Regions from separate parts of the Streptomyces sp. NBC_01092 genome, predicted to be linked through region 1. Evidence: riboswitches for the same ligand, from Rfam matches in the RefSeq annotation. Region 1 holds a riboswitch; the other holds the start of a gene.
What was found. A riboswitch is a leader RNA that binds a small molecule or an ion and turns the genes downstream of it on or off. The one in region 1 is predicted to bind cyclic di-AMP.
Positions count from the first base shown of each region.

Region 1 (7,580 bases):
CCGGATCCCGACGTCACCCCGCCGCGATGCGACCCGTGACCTCCCCCAGCCCCACCCGGATTCCGCCCGGCCCCGGCGCCCAGGCGGACAGCGTCACCACATCGCCGTCCTCCAGGAACGTCCGCTTGCCGTCGGGGAGTTCGAGCGGGTCCCGGCCGTTCCACGTCAGCTCCAGCAGTGAGCCGCGCTCGCGTTCCGTCGGGCCGCTGACCGTGCCGGAGCCGTACAGATCGCCGGTGCGCAGCGAGGCGCCGTTCACGGTCATATGGGCGAGCTGCTGGGCGGCGGTCCAGTACATGGAGGAGAAGGGCGGCTCGGAGATCACGTGCCCGTTGACGGCCACCGAGATACGCAGGTCGTAGCCGCCGGGTTCCGTCTCGGAGCCGGAGTCGTCCAGATACGGCAGCAGGGGATGCGTGCGCTCCGGCGGTGCCACCCGCGCCTCCTCCAGGGCGTCCAGCGGGGTGATCCACGCCGACACCGACGTGGTGAAGGACTTGCCGAGGAAGGGGCCGAGGGGGACGTACTCCCAGGCCTGGATGTCGCGTGCCGACCAGTCGTTGAGCAGGCACAGGCCGAAGACGTGCTCCCGGTAGTCGCCCAGTGCCACGGGCTCGCCCCTCCGCGACGGCGTCCCGACCACGAAGCCGACCTCGGCCTCGATGTCGAGGCGAACCGACGGGCCGAAGACCGGCGCCGGGTCGGTGGGGGCCTTGCGCTGGCCCGACGGGCGTACGACGTCGGTGCCGGACACCACCACGGTGCCGGAGCGGCCGTGGTAACCGATGGGCAGATGCTTCCAGTTGGGGGTGAGGGAGTCCGCGGCGTCGGGGCGGAAGATCTGTCCGACGTTCCGGGCGTGGTTCTCGGAGGCGTAGAAGTCGACGTAGTCGGCGACCTCGAAGGGGAGGTGCAGGGTCACCGAGGACAGGGGGTGGAAGAGGTCGCGGATGGCCTCCTGGTGCGCCGGGACCGTCACCCATGCCGTCAGTGCGCGCCGTACGTCGGACCAGGTGGTGCGGCCGGCGGCGAGCAGCGGGTTCAGGGAGTCCTGCGCGAGCAGCGGGGCGTAGGGCGAGCCGAGCGTGTGGGCCGCCTTGCCCGCGTCGAGAACGTGGTCGCCGAGCCGGACGCCGACCCGTCGTGCGGAGTCCGAGCCGGGAAGGGAGAAGACACCGTACGGAAGGTTGTGCGTGCCGAAGGGGTCGCCCTCGGGGAGATCGAAGGGGGGCATGGGGTGCTGCCTCACTCTCATACGCTCCGTATGCCATGTGGTCGGGCCACACGTTACGGGTGAGCCGCCTGCCTTGGCAGTACGGAGATCCCGCGTCGCCGAGGCCGGCGAAACAGCAGGTCGTCACCCTCGGCGCGGGCTCGGGGGTGCTTCGGGGCCACGTGGGAGTGAAATCGCCATGGGCGGAAGGAAGTTGTGCATGCGGAGGCAGAAAGGGAACCGGAACAGGTGTCAACACATGTGAACGCAGCAGCCGTCCGGTTCAGGTCGAGTCGATGGGGCGTCCTGTCCGTATTCTCTGATCATGGCCCCACCCATCGCATATTCACTCATCGCCACTGACCTGGACGGGACGCTGCTCCGAGGTGACGACACGCTCTCCGACCGGACCGTCGACGCGCTCGCGCGGGCGGCGGCTGCCGGTGCCCAGCACCTCGTCGTCACGGGACGGCCGGCGCCCAGAGTGCGGCCGCTGCTCGACGACCTGGGCAGCAGGGGGCTCGCGGTGTGCGGACAGGGCGCGCAGTTGTACGACGCCGGAGCGGACCGTCTGCTGTGGTCCGTGACGCTGGACCGGGAGCTGGCGGAGACCGCGCTCGGCAAGATCGAGGCCGAGGCGGGCCAGGTGTACGCGGCCGTCGACCAGGACGGCGTCGACGGGCTCACGCTCATCGAGCCCGGGTATCTGATGCCGCACCCCACGCTGCCCGCCGTACGCGTCGAGCGCCGCGACGACCTGTGGTGCGAGCCGATCAGCAAGGTGCTGCTGCGCCATCCGACCCTGTCGGACGACGAGTTGGCGGCGACAGCGCGCTCGGTGGTCGGTTCGCTCGCGACGGTCACCATGTCGGGACCGGGCACCGTCGAACTCCAGCCATGCGGCATCACCAAGGCGACCGGTCTCGCGCTCGCCGCCGAGCATCTCGGGCTCGGTCCGCGCGAGACCATCGCCTTCGGGGACATGCCCAACGACATCCCCATGTTCGACTGGGCCGCCCGCGGGGTCGCGATGGCCAACGCGCATCCCGAACTCAAGGCGGTCGCCGACGAGATCACCCTCTCGAACGAGGACGACGGCATCGCCGTCGTCCTCGAGAGACTGTTCGCGGGCAGCCTGGTCGACTTCGCCCAATAGGGGCGAATTGGGCCTAATAGGTACTAAGTCTGTGCCCGGTTTAGTACGGCCCGTTCACGTTGTCGATCGAGCCGTAACGCGCGGCTGCGTAGTTGCACGCGGCCACGATGTTCGCGACCGGGTTGAAGGGGTCGTACACGGTCCCCGGCACGTGGTAGCTCGCGAAGGTGGGGTCGATGACCTGGAGGAGGCCCTTGGAGGGGGTGCCCGCCACTGCGTTGGAGTCCCAGTTGTTGATGGCCAGCGGGTTGCCGGACGACTCACGCATGATGTTGCGGTGAATGCCCTCGTACGAACCGGGGATTCCGTTCTGCCCCATAATGTCCAGAGCGTTGCGGATCCAGCCGTCGAGGTTGTCCGGGAACGTCTTCACGGAGGCCTGGGTGGCCTGGGCGACGGAGGACTTCTTGGCGGGTGCAGACGCATGGTCGGCCGTCTTGCCCGGCGAGCTGACCTTCTTGGTCGTCCGGACCTTCAGCTCGAGGCCCGTGTGGATGAGCCGGGGGTTGTCGCCGATGGCCTTGCGGTTGTCCTTGTAGAGCTGCTTCCAGCCGCCCTGGGCGTCGTAGCGGTCCGCGATGCCGTAGAGCGAGTCGCCCTTCTTGGTGGTGTACGTGACGGACCCGACCGTGGCTGCGGAAGACTCCGCGGCGCCGGCGGTGGTCGCGCTCATCAGGGGGAGGGCGAGGGCGGCGGTGCCGGTACCGGCGACGATGACGCGGCGGGTGAGCGGGTTGGTGCGGGGGCGGCGGTGTTTGCCTCGGGGCATGGCGCTGTTCCTCTCCGGCGCCTGCGAGGTGAGCTGTCGGGTTCGGGCGGGAGATGCCCGGACGCGCCGCCCTGCGGCGGCGCGCCTTCACCCCTAGCCGTGCCGGTGCGCCATCAAGGCGTCCGGTCCGGCGACTTACCTGGGTCCCCCGCTCCTGCCGCGCGTGTGTGTTCGTCGGGGATGACTCGGGCGGCGGCAGGATTCGGCGTCCGCCCGACGAGCGGGAACGTATGCGAGAGCACATGCCCGGAACAAGTGCCATGGGGGGCTGTCATGCCGTTTGACCATGGTCTGGTGTGAATGGGGTGCTTGATCCTTTGCGGTTGCCAACCCTCAACTTACGTTCGGCGCAAGGAGGGAAGGGGGTGTGCCGGGTCGGGTGCCGGACTCGGCCCGAGTGACCCAACTCACTGGTGAGCGCAAGAGTGGCAAATCGGGCAATGCCTCCAACTCACCTTTAACCGGCTGTCCGTGGGGTCCGTTTTTCCCGTGTTCGGCGGTAAAGAACCTCTTCGCCCTTCGTGTGGCTGGCCTCGTTGGGGGGTGGCGAAATGCCCCTTTTCGTGGCTGATTTCCGAGCGTGTACGCACCGTCGTGTCCCACGCGGGCTCCGGCCGGTGCAGCCGGATCGACCACTCCGAGCGGGCGCGGGCCGACAGCGGGTCCGACTCGTCGATCGTGTACGTCTCCAGCGACGACCTGCCCGCGCGCACCTCCGACGTCAGCCGCAGCCGCACCTTCGGCCGTCCCAACACCCAGGTCTCCTCGCCCACTTCGAAGTCGAAGCACGCCGAACGCGCGTCCTCCTCAGGCTGGTCGGGCGGCAGGTCGGCGTCGTTGCCGAAGGGGAAGAAGCGGCCGGCGTCCAGGCGGGTGTGCATGGGGGAGCGCACCAGGGCGGGGGCGCCCTGGAGGGCGTACGTCACGTCGCGCACGTGGGGAGAGGGCGAGGCCGGCTCGCTGACCCAGCTGCCGGGCGGGGCGGCGTACACCGTGGCTGGGCGTGCCAGTCGCTGACGTACGAGCTGAGCAGGGGCTCGGCCATGACGCCCGTGGTCGCGCCCTTCAGTCAGTGGTCCCACCAGCGCAGCGCCTCCTGCAGGAAGCCGATCGCCGGGCCCGGCGGCAGGCCGCGGACCCGGTCGGTCGCGTCTCTGGCGCTCCAACGAGGTGTGGATGAACGGGTCGACGGCCTCCAGCCGCCCCGCCACATGCCCCCGCCACGCGTCGCCGAGGTACCGCGGATCGGGCGGGCGGGAGACGAAGTCGAGCATCGTCGCCGACCAGGCGTGGATGTCGACCGCGAGGGCGGAACCTCCCGTGTAGTGCACGTCGTTGTCATAGCGGTCGTCCGTGGAGCAGACCGTGACGATCGCCTTGAGCGGTTCGGGCGAGGGCCGCGATCTGGAGGGAGTTGAAGCTCCATGAGATGCCGAACATACCGACCTTGCCGTCGCATCAGGGTTGCGCCGCGGGCCAGTTGACGACCTCGACGCCGTCGGCGAGGAGCGCCGGTAGGGGCTCGTTCGTGACAGGGCGCCACGCGCGCGTAGAGCAGGGGCCCGTCCCGGAGCGGGATGCGGAGGTCGTGGTGGGTCGTTCGTAGGGGAAGGACGTACGGATGCGCATGAGCAAGGCCCCCGTCCGGTCAGTGCACCGGGTGCATCGTGCGGCGCAGCCCGCGCGACGCGGCGTCGGAGGAGTGGCCCGAGGTCGGGAGGGCCATCAGCAGGAAGGACAGGCCGCCGAGGGCGACCCCGATTGCGATCACCGAGACGAGGGTGAGCAGGTCGACGAAGCGGTCCATGGGGAGCCGGCCGGCGGCCGCGAGGAGGACGGCGATGGTGGCAGTGCTGACGAGGCCCGTAACGATCGGGCGGATCGCCCGGCGCATGGCGTCGGGGTCCGGCGCGAACTCGGCGGCGTGCTTCCGCCTGGCCAGGCGGCGGCGGCCGAGGACGTACTGGACCAGGCCGAATGTCGTGCCGATGGCGGCGGCCGAGAAGCCCCAGTGCCAGCCCCTGTGGTCGCCGAGCCAGCCGGTGATCAGCGGGCCCGCGAAGACGCCGTTGATCGCCATGGAGTAGAGGGCGAAGCCGGCGTCCCGGCGCTCGTCGTCGGTGCGGTAGAACTTGTCGCCCCACGGCACCGGCGCGGTACGAGCCGAGGATGCGGTCGCCGAGCCGGCCGCCGGCAACGGAGACCAATGGACGAGGGTGCCGTAGGTGGCGGAGACGCCAGGCCGCGGTTCCGGCCGACATGCCCATACCGCCGTGGGCGACCGCTCTCGGGCTCGACGCCGACTTCGGTTCAGGGCAGAGGCGGCTACTTCCCTATAAGTCGATGGATATCCCGCCTTATCACGTGATCAAAAACATACCGGTCGTGATCCAATACTGCCCGTGGTGGACGGGTGGGCGGCATCGGTGATCGAAACCTGACCGGATACGCTGACTTGAGTGATGGCAGCGACCTATCGACAAACCGTGTAACCGCCAGTGGACACCAGCAGACAGGAGACCCCTCGTGACCGTCGTCGGGCCGTTCGGGCTGAGCGTGCGGGACCAGGCTCTGGAAGCCGATGTCCAGGCCGGATTGACGGCTGTCGAGGAGGGATTGCTCGAAGCCACCAAGAGTGAGGTCCCCTTCATCACGGAGGCCGCCCAGCATCTGGTGCGGGCGGGTGGCAAGCGGTTCCGGCCGCTGCTCGTGATGCTCGCTGCCCAGTTCGGGGACACCTACGCGCCGGGGGTCGTGCCGTCGGCGGTGGTCGTGGAGCTCACCCATCTGGCGACGCTGTACCACGACGACGTGATGGACGTGGCCGCCGTACGGCGAGGCGTCGAGAGTGCGAACACCCGCTGGGGGAACTCGGTTGCCGTACTGACCGGCGACTTCCTCTTCGCGCGGGCCTCGCACATCCTCGCCGACCTCGGGCCCGAGGCGGTGCGGGTGCAGGCCGAGGCGTTCGAGCGGCTGGTCACCGGGCAGATCCTGGAGACGGCGGGGCCGCAGGACGGGCGCGATCCCGTGGAGCACTATCTCGATGTGCTCAGCGGCAAGACCGGGTCGCTTGTGGCGGTGTCGTGCCGGTTCGGGGCGATGATGTCGGGCGCCGACGAGAGGGTGGTCGATGTGCTCACGCAGTACGGGGAGCGGCTGGGTATCGCCTTCCAGCTGGCGGACGACGTGCTGGACATCGCGAGCGACTCGCGCGAGTCCGGGAAGACGCCGGGGACGGATCTTCGGGAGGGGATCTCGACCTTGCCCGTGCTGCGGTTGCGGGAGCGGGCCGAGCGGTTGGGGCTGGCGGAGGATGTCGCGCTGTGCGAGCTGCTGGAGTCCGATCTGAATGACGACGCGCGGCTTGCGGAGGCCGTGGCTCAGCTTCGGGTGCATCCGGCGTTGGAGCAGGCTCGGCGGGACACGGTGCGGTATGCGGAGGATGCGCGGGCCGCGTTGGCGCCGTTGCCGGATATTGATGCCAAGGCTGCGTTGATGGAGTTGTGCGACGCGGTGGTGCATCGGGCCGGGTAGGTTTTCGCCCCCGCCGCCCCTACCCGTCCCTCCCCCAAGCTCTGCGAGCAGGGGGGACCCCCACAAGGACTCCGCCCCTTCGACCCCACCAAGGGGCTCCGCCCCCTGGACCCCCAACGGCCCTGAACGGGCCTCGTCCTCAAACGCCGGACGGGCTGAGATGTGCGGGCCGGCGGTGAGAGGTGCGGGCCCGCGTTGGGAGGTAAAGCCCCTGCCGGGTGGGTGGGGGTTGGGGATGGCGAGGGTTGGCTTCCAACGCCAGACAGGCCGACGAGAGTGATGCACGTCACATCGTTGGACTGAGTCCAAACTCAGATCGCCTCCGTATGAATGCCCAGAAGCTGACGCAGGGGGCGTCAGCAGCACTACGGGGAGAAAACAACATCATGGGCATGAAGACGACGTTTTCGAAGCGCCGTAAGAGCCTGATCGTCACCGCTGTCGCGGTGGCTGCCGCCGGTGGTGTCGCCGCCGCGGTGATTCCCGCCTTCGCCGCTGGAGGTGACCGCGCCGACCACGCGGGGCACGCCGCAGGCGACGCACAGGGGATCGTGAGCCAGAGCGGGACCCTCGGTGGCGGCAGCGGGGGCACCGTCCTCGCCGCCAGCCTGCGCGGGGCGAACGAGGTGCCCGTGGCGGGTGGGCCCGCCGTCGGGGACAAGGACGGTGCCGCCGTGCAGTTCGTGAAGGTCAAGGGCGACAAGGTGTCCGTCGCCGTCACCTGGCGCGCCACCGGCAAGCCGACCGCCCTCCACATCCACCAGGGCGCCAAGGGCACCAACGGCGGCATCAAGGTCGACTTCGGCGGCCTCCTCGGCAAGAGCAAGGGGCACAGCGTCACGGGGACCGTCACCGTGAAGGACCCTGTCCTGCTCAACGCCCTGAAGACCGACCCGAGTTCCTTC
Region 1 is NZ_CP108659.1:6,300,986-6,308,565, forward strand. It holds gene fahA (fumarylacetoacetase) at 14-1,234, opposite strand; gene OG254_RS28795 (HAD family hydrolase) at 1,539-2,369, shown strand; gene OG254_RS28800 (transglycosylase SLT domain-containing protein) at 2,410-3,138, opposite strand; cyclic di-AMP (ydaO/yuaA leader) riboswitch at 3,144-3,325, opposite strand; partial or broken gene OG254_RS28805 (CocE/NonD family hydrolase) at 3,596-4,767, opposite strand; partial or broken gene OG254_RS28810 (MFS transporter) at 4,901-5,420, opposite strand; gene OG254_RS28815 (polyprenyl synthetase family protein) at 5,665-6,675, shown strand; gene OG254_RS28820 (CHRD domain-containing protein) at 7,068-7,580, shown strand, end outside.

Region 2 (7,580 bases), 1.1 Mb from region 1:
ACCCCTGGCCCAAGAAGCGGCACCACAAGCGGCGGCTCATCCAGCCCGAGTTCCTCGGCCTCGCCGCGACCCGGCTGAAGCCCGGCGCCCTGGTGCACTGCGCCACCGACTGGGAGCCGTACGCCGAACAGATGCTCGAAGTGCTGACCGCGCATCCCGACTTCGAGAACACCTGCTCCGACGGCGATTTCGCGCCCCGTCCCGAGTTCCGGCCGCTGACCCGTTTCGAGGGCCAGGGACTGGACAAGGGTCATGTGGTGAACGACCTGCTCTTCCGCCGCGTACAGCGGTAGGAGCAGCGGGAAGAACAGCACCGACGACACCATCGACAGCAGCACCGACAGCCACCTCCACCGGCGCCCGAGCCCTCTCGCGCTGCTGCGGGCGGCGCCCCTGCCTCGTTAGGGTCAATGCCGTGGCCACCTGTCCCCCGTACCCGACGCACCCCACCGGTCCCACCGGCGGCGCACTGCGGCACGCGCACTGGTGGCAGAGGCGATGGGTGCGTTACAGCGCGCTCAGCACCCTCCTCGCGCTGTCCGGGCTGGTCATCCTCGCCCTGGTGCGCGAGCAGACCGGCACCGAGGGGTTCCTGGTCGGGCTCGGGCTCGCCGTCCTGCCCGTGCCGCTGCTGGTCGCCGCCTTCCGCTGGCTGGACCGCGTCGAGCCGGGCCCCTGGCGCAATCTGCTGTTCTCCTTCGCCTGGGGCGCCTGCGCGGCGGCGCTCATAGCGATCGTCGCCAACAGCTTCGCGACCCGGTGGATAGCGACGGCCACCGCCGATCCGTCGCACGCGGACACCCTCGGCGCGACCGTCATAGCGCCCATCGTGGAGGAGCTGGCCAAGGCCGCGGCCATACTGCTCGTCTTTCTCTTCCGGCGACGGGACTTCACCGGGATCGTCGACGGCGTGGTGATAGCCGGGGTCACCGCCACCGGTTTCGCCTTCACCGAGAACATCCTTTACCTCGGTACCGCCTTCGGTACCGACCAGCTCACCGGCGACCGCGGCATCGCCTCCGTCACGGCGGCGACCTTCTTCGTCCGCGTGATCATGTCGCCCTTCGCGCACCCGCTCTTCACCGTCCTGACCGGCATCGGCTTCGGCATCGCCGCGCTGTCGGGCGAGCGCCAGCACGTGCGCCGCGTCCTGCTCCCGTTCCTCGGGCTCTTGCTCGCCATGGGCATGCACGCGATGTGGAACGGCTCCTCGACCTTCGGCGAGTACGGCTTCTTCGCCGTGTACGCGGCCTTCATGGTGCCCGCGTTCGGCCTGCTGACCTGGCTGGTGATCTGGACCCGGCAGCGCGAGCTGCGGACGGTGCGCGAGGAGCTGCCCGCCTACGTCGTCGCCGGGTGGCTGTCGCCGAGCGAGCCGTTCGTGCTGGGCTCGATGCGGGACCGGCGGGTGGCCCGGCAGTACGCGCGACACCGGGGCGGGCGGCCGGCGGCGCGGGCGGTGGCGCAGTACGAGGCCTACGCCACGTCGCTGGCGTTCCTACGGCACCGGGGGCGCCGCGGACGGGCCGGCGCGGACTTCGTCGTACGGGAACAGGAGTTGCTGCACGAGCTGTGGCACCGCCGGGAGTTCGCCCGCCCGGCCCTGGAACACGCGGCCGCCGCACAGGCCGGGCCGCGGCACGAGCACGGGTACGGCCATGGCTACGGCCACCCGGCGCCGCTCCCGATGCCGGTCCACTGGCAGTCGTACGGCCAGGTCAACGCGCCCTCGTACGGGCCCGCGTACGGACAGACGGCGCCGTACCCCGCGTACAACCCGTATCGGACCTGACCGGGCCGGGGCGCGCGAAGGGCGTCCCCGGGAAGAGCGATCGAGCCACACACCGAACCGGCGGCCCTGGCGTCGGGGGGTCGTCGCCAGGACCGCCGGGGATCAGAAGTGGATACCCGTCGAGGGGTGCCTCAGGGGGTGAGCCCCTTGCCCTGGAGCCACGCCATCGGGTCGATGCCGTTCGTGCTGCCACCGGGGTGCACCTCGAGGTGCAGGTGGGCGCCGGTCACGTTGCCCGTCGCGCCCACGCGGCCGATCACGTCGCCCGTGTTGACCTTCTGGCCCACGCTGACGCTGATCGAGGACTGGTGCGCGAACCAGAGCTCGGTGCCGTCATCGAGGGTGATCTCCGTCTTGTAGCCGTACGAGCCGTCCCAGCCGGCGAAGGTGACCGTGCCGGAGTGGATCGCCTTGATCAGCGTCCCGGTGGGGGCGGCGAAGTCGAGGCCCGTGTGGTACCCGGAGGACCAGTAGGCGCCGGCCTGACCGAACGTCGAGGTGATCGTGTACGAGGAGGTCGGCAGCGTGTACTGCTTGGCCAGCTCGGCGAGGCGCTCGGCCTCGGCCTTCTTGCGGGCCTCCTCCTCGGCGGCTGCCTTCGCGGCGGCGGCCTTGGCCTCGGCCTCCTTCTCCGCCTTGGCGGCCGCTGCGGTGGCCTCCTTCTCGGCGGCGGCGACGGCGGCCGCGGCGGCCTTGCTGTCGATCTGGTCCTGCTGGAGCTCGGCCTGCGCGATGATCCGGCTGCGCAGCGCCTCACCGGCGTCGGAGGTGCCCTGCGGGGTCTCCTCGACGGTCTCGCCCATGGTGCTGAGCGCGGTGGCCGTGTCCTCGGCGGGCTCGTCGGAGGAGTCGTCGGAGATCAGGGGCAGGTCGGGCATGGTGATGGCGACCGGCGGCTTGCCGCTGTTCGCGCTGGCCATGCCGCCCGCGCCGACGGCGGCTATGACGCCTACGCCGAGAACGGTGGAGCTGCGGGCGAGTCCCCCGCCACGCTGCTTGGAGACGCGGTGCCTGCCACGGACGGGACGAAGGGACTCCGAGGTCGGGTTCCACTCCTCGTACGGGCCCTCGTCGGTGCGGTAGCTGTCGTAGCCGAAGGTGTCGGTGTTGCGCTGACTCGGCACGAACGGGGCTTGCGGGGCAGGCCGGTTGGACGCCACGTGGGCGTACTCCTTTCCTTCCTTCTCGCCTACCGGGTTAGCTGACGGGTTCGGAGCAGGAAGGTCTCCTACGCGCGTATACCAACCGTGCTTCCACGGTGGAATCCGTGCGATTCACCCCAAGGTGGTGGTTCCCCGGTTCCCTTGCGGGATTCGGCGCGTGCGCACGGAGCCGACTCTTGTGACGGCTGGGACGACCGCGCTGCGTTATCGAACGTTAATAGACGCGGGGTGCGGATTCCAAGCTGTTCCTCTTGATCATTAACGATTTTCGCCTGGACTTACGGGTCATGACCGGCCCAAAACGGGCGAGTTGGCCAAGGTTCAGCAGCCACATAGGTATTGACGGTGTGTCAGTTGTTATGCGGAGGGCGGTCACTCGATCACCCCGGGTGATGACGATCAAGGTCGCCGTACGGCCATGAGGGCCATGTCGTCCGCCATTCCTCCTCCGGAGTGCCGGCGGACCTCCACCGAAAGCACACCGAGCAGCTCGCCCGGGTCGCGCAGCGCGTTGGCGCGCCCCGCGAGGCCCGTCTCGGGCTCGTAGAACCGCCCGCCGCCGTCCCGCGCCTCGGAGAGCCCGTCGGTGTACAGCAGCAGCGTGGCCCCGCGTGGGAAGCCTGCCTCGTCGGCCCGGTCGGGCCAGGTGCCGAGCTCGTCCATGCCGAGCGGCAGGGCGGGCTCGGTGGCGGGCAGCGGGCGTACGGTGCCGTCGGCGTACAGCAGCAGGGGCGTCGGATGCCCGCGGTTGACGAGGCGGACGATCCCGCCGCCGTGGGGCAGCTCGGCGAGCACGACGGTGGTGAAGCCCTCGCGGGACTCGTCCCCGTCCCGCCGGGTGCGCTCGCGCGCGAGCGCCCGCTCCAGTCGCTGGGCGACCGCCTCCAGCGTGGCCTCCTGCTCCGCGGCCTCCCGGAAGGCCCCGATCACGACGGCGACCGCCCCGACCGCTCCCATGCCCTTGCCGCGCACGTCCCCCACGACCAGCCGGACGCCGTGCGGGCTGTCCTGCACCGCGTACAGGTCCCCGCCGATGGAGGCGCCCTCCTGGGCCGCCTCGTAACGCGCGGCGATCCGGAACCCGCCGATCCGCTCGGCGGGTTCGGGCAGCACGGCGCGCTGGGCGGCCTCGGCGATCTCGCGGACGGACGCGAGGCGCTCGTCGCTGCGGCGCACGAGGAGGTTGATGAGGACGGCGAGCACGGAGACGACCACGACGGTGACCACCTCGGTGATCACCTCCGCGCGCGAGAGGCCGCCACCCAGGCCGCGCATCACGAGCAGTACGGCGACGGCCACGGCGCCCGTGATCACCGTGCCGCGCTGCGAGTAAAGAGGGGCGGCGACCAGGGGCGCGGCGGTGAAGAAGGGGGCGCCGGTGACGTCCGTGGGCGTGGCGTGGTCGTACACCGCTCCGGCCGCGATCAGCAGGGCGGGGAGCAGCCGGACGAACCGGCGTGCGTAGGAGATCCGCCGTTGCTCCACCTGACCAGGGTTGCCGAAGCGGGGGCGGGGAGCGAGCGCTGGGAGCCGACCGGGAAAACACTCAGGGCCGGAACTGATGAGTTCCGGCCCTGAGTCTTCAGTAGCGGGGACAGGATTTGAACCTGCGACCTCTGGGTTATGAGCCCAGCGAGCTACCGAGCTGCTCCACCCCGCGTCGTTGACTCAATAGTACGCCATCCGCGAGGCCCGAAGCACACACGTTTCCAGGGAACCGCCCTGAACAGGACTTTTCGGGCGCTCGTGCGACCCAGGTCACGTCCAGGCACCCGGGCGGCACCTAGGCGCCTCAGGGCAGCAGGTGTGCATTGGGCGCCTTGGCCCGCTCCTCGTACTCCGGCAGGACCAGGACATCCACGCCCTGCGCCGCGAGCATCCCGCTCCCGTCGGCCCCCGCCACGAAGGTGTCCGGCTCGCGCCAGGCCGTCACCACCCGGCGGACCCCCGCCGCAAGGATCAGCCGCGCGCAGGGCAGGGGCCGGGACGAGCGGTGCGTGCACGGCTCCAGGCTGCTGTACACCGTCGCGGACGCGAGCCGCGGATCCCCGGTCGCGATCTTCGCCAGTGCCGCCTCCTCGGCGTGCACCACGAGGTCGCCGCCCTCCCGGGAGTGCCCGCGCGCCAGCTCGGTCCCGTCGGCCGCCACGACCACCGCGCCGACGCTGAAGGCCGTCTCCGACGGCGGGCACTGCGCGGCCAGCTCGCACGCCAGCGCCATCCAGTGCCGGTCCGCGGCAGCGGGGAGGGTGCCGGTGCCGGGCGCCGTCGGCGCGTAGCGCATCAGCACGACGTCCTCGATACGGCGCGACTCCAGCAGGCGCAGCCGCCCGCCCTGGTAGCCGCCCGGCCCGAACAGCCGCGGCGCCTCGGGGTCGCCCACGAACAGCGGCGCCAGCACCAGCTGCAACTCGTCCGCGAGCCCCTGCCGCATCAGCTGCGTGTGGATCGTGCCGCCGCCCTCGACCATCAGCCGCTCCACGCCGCGCGCCTCGCGCAGGTGCGCCAGCAGGCCCCGCCAGTCCAGCTCCGGGCCCAGCGCGACGATGTCCGCCGCGACCGGCGCCCGGCGCAGGCGCTCCGCGCCCTTCTCCGTCGTGTAGACGATCTTCTCGCCGCCGGTGTGCCAGAAGTTCGCCGCGGGGTCCAGCTCGCCGGACGCGCTGACCGTGACCTTCAGCGGATACTCCGGCCTGCCCGCATCCACCCGCGCGGCCCGCCGATCGGCCGAGTTCACCAGCAGCCGCGGATTGTCCGCCCGGATCGTGCCGGCGCCGATCAGGATCGCGTCCACGGACGCACGGACCTCGTCGACCCGGTCGAAGTCGGCCGGGCTGGACAGGAGCAGGCGCTCGGGGGTGGTGTCGTCGAGGTAGCCGTCCAGGGAGACGGCGGCGGACAGCAGGACGTAGGGGTACGACGGCATCGGCGCGCTCTCCGGCTCGGCAGACTCGGTCTTGGTTCAAGTTTGAAACAAACCTACACTGGTCGTATGACGACTCGCTGGCTCACCCCCGAGGAGCAGCGCGCCTGGCGCGCGTACATCGGCGCCGTCCACCTCATGGAGGACGCCATGGACCGGCAGCTCCAGCAGGAGACCGGCATGCCGCACATGTACTACTCCATCCTCTCCACCCTGTCCGAGTCCCCGGAACGCCGGCTTCGGATGACCGATCTCGCGGAACGGCTGAAGATCACCCGCAGCCGGCTGACGTACGCCGTGACGCGGCTGGAGAAGGACGGCCTGGTCCTGCGCGAGAACTGCGACTGGGACAAGCGGGGCAGCATCGCGGCGCTGACCGACGAGGGCATGACGGTCCTGGAGGGCGCGGCGCCGGGCCATGTCGAGACCGTGCGGTCGATGCTCTTCGACCGGCTGAGCCCGGAGCAGGTCGGGCAGCTGGAGGAGATCTTCACCCAGGTCAGCGAGGGCTTCCAGGGCGACAGGGCGCATGCCACCGCGGAGGACGTGCCCTGGCGGCGGCGCTCCGGCAAGCCCTGTTCATGACCTGGACCACAATTTCTGTTGATTCAAATTTAAAGCATGGGGTAGGGTCCTGAACCGAGGACCTGCTTCAAATCTGAAGCAGACACCCACGTACGGAACCCGGAGAACCCGCATGCCCGACTTCACCGCCGCCGCCACCCAGCGCGCCCGCGTCCGGGTCCCGCTGCGCTTCCAGGACGGATACGCCGTCGACGCCGAACTGGTCACCTTCCACGGCCTGGCCGACGGCCTGGAACACGTGGCCGTCGTCCTCGGCGACCCGGCCCCCGGCACCACCCCGCTGGTCCGTCTGCACTCCGAGTGCCTGACCGGCGACGTCTTCGGCTCGGCCCGCTGCGACTGCGGCCCGCAGCTGCGCGAGGCCGTCGAGCGCATCGCCGAGCGCGGCGGCGTGCTGCTGTACCTGCGCCAGGAGGGCCGCGGCATCGGGCTCTACAACAAGCTCGACGCGTACGCCCTCCAGGACGAGGGCCTCGACACCTACGCCGCGAACGCCGCCCTGGGCCTGCCGGAGGACGCCCGCGACTACACGGCGGCCGCCCAGATGCTCACCGCCCTCGGCATCGGCGAGCTGGACCTGCTCTCCAACAACCCCGACAAGGCCGACCAGCTGCGCGCCCTCGGCATCGAGGTCCAGGGCCGCGTCCCCACCGGCGTCTTCGCCACCCCGGACAACGTCCGCTACCTGCGCGCGAAGGTCCTCCAGACCCAGCACACCCTGCCGCTGGCGGACCTGGCGGGGCTGACCGCGGGCTGAGCGACGGCAACGACAAGGGGCGGGCGCCCGGCATCGGACGCCCGCCCCTCAGTCATCGGTACGACGGCTACGGCGTGACCTTCTCGATCGTCACCCCGCCCACACCCGCGGTCGTCCCGCGCGTGTTCACCAGCCGCACCTCACCGAAGAGCTGCCGGCCCTCGGGCACGGCCCGTGCGACGGTGACGTCGGCCGCCACCTTCGCCGAGTCGCCCGTCGCGAGCTTCACCGGCGTCGACTCGTCGACCTTGACCGAACCGAGCGCGGAGGAGAAGTACGCGTCCCGGTAGTCGTACGCGGTCGAGCCGGACGGCACCTCGAAGCCGGCCACCTCGACGGTGTACTTGCCGGCGGCCGGGT
Region 2 is NZ_CP108659.1:5,202,885-5,210,464, forward strand. It holds gene trmB (tRNA (guanosine(46)-N7)-methyltransferase TrmB) at 1-293, shown strand, start outside; gene OG254_RS23460 (PrsW family intramembrane metalloprotease) at 416-1,792, shown strand; gene OG254_RS23465 (M23 family metallopeptidase) at 1,924-2,952, opposite strand; cyclic di-AMP (ydaO/yuaA leader) riboswitch at 2,964-3,121, opposite strand; gene OG254_RS23470 (PP2C family protein-serine/threonine phosphatase) at 3,355-4,440, opposite strand; tRNA gene OG254_RS23475 (tRNA-Met) at 4,542-4,615, opposite strand; gene OG254_RS23480 (dihydrofolate reductase family protein) at 4,748-5,881, opposite strand; gene OG254_RS23485 (MarR family winged helix-turn-helix transcriptional regulator) at 5,948-6,463, shown strand; gene ribA (GTP cyclohydrolase II) at 6,576-7,220, shown strand; gene OG254_RS23495 (S8 family serine peptidase) at 7,288-7,580, opposite strand, start outside.
Region 2: it holds a riboswitch for cyclic di-AMP, as region 1 does, so the genes downstream of both, OG254_RS23465 (M23 family metallopeptidase) here and OG254_RS28800 (transglycosylase SLT domain-containing protein) in region 1, are expected to answer to the same signal.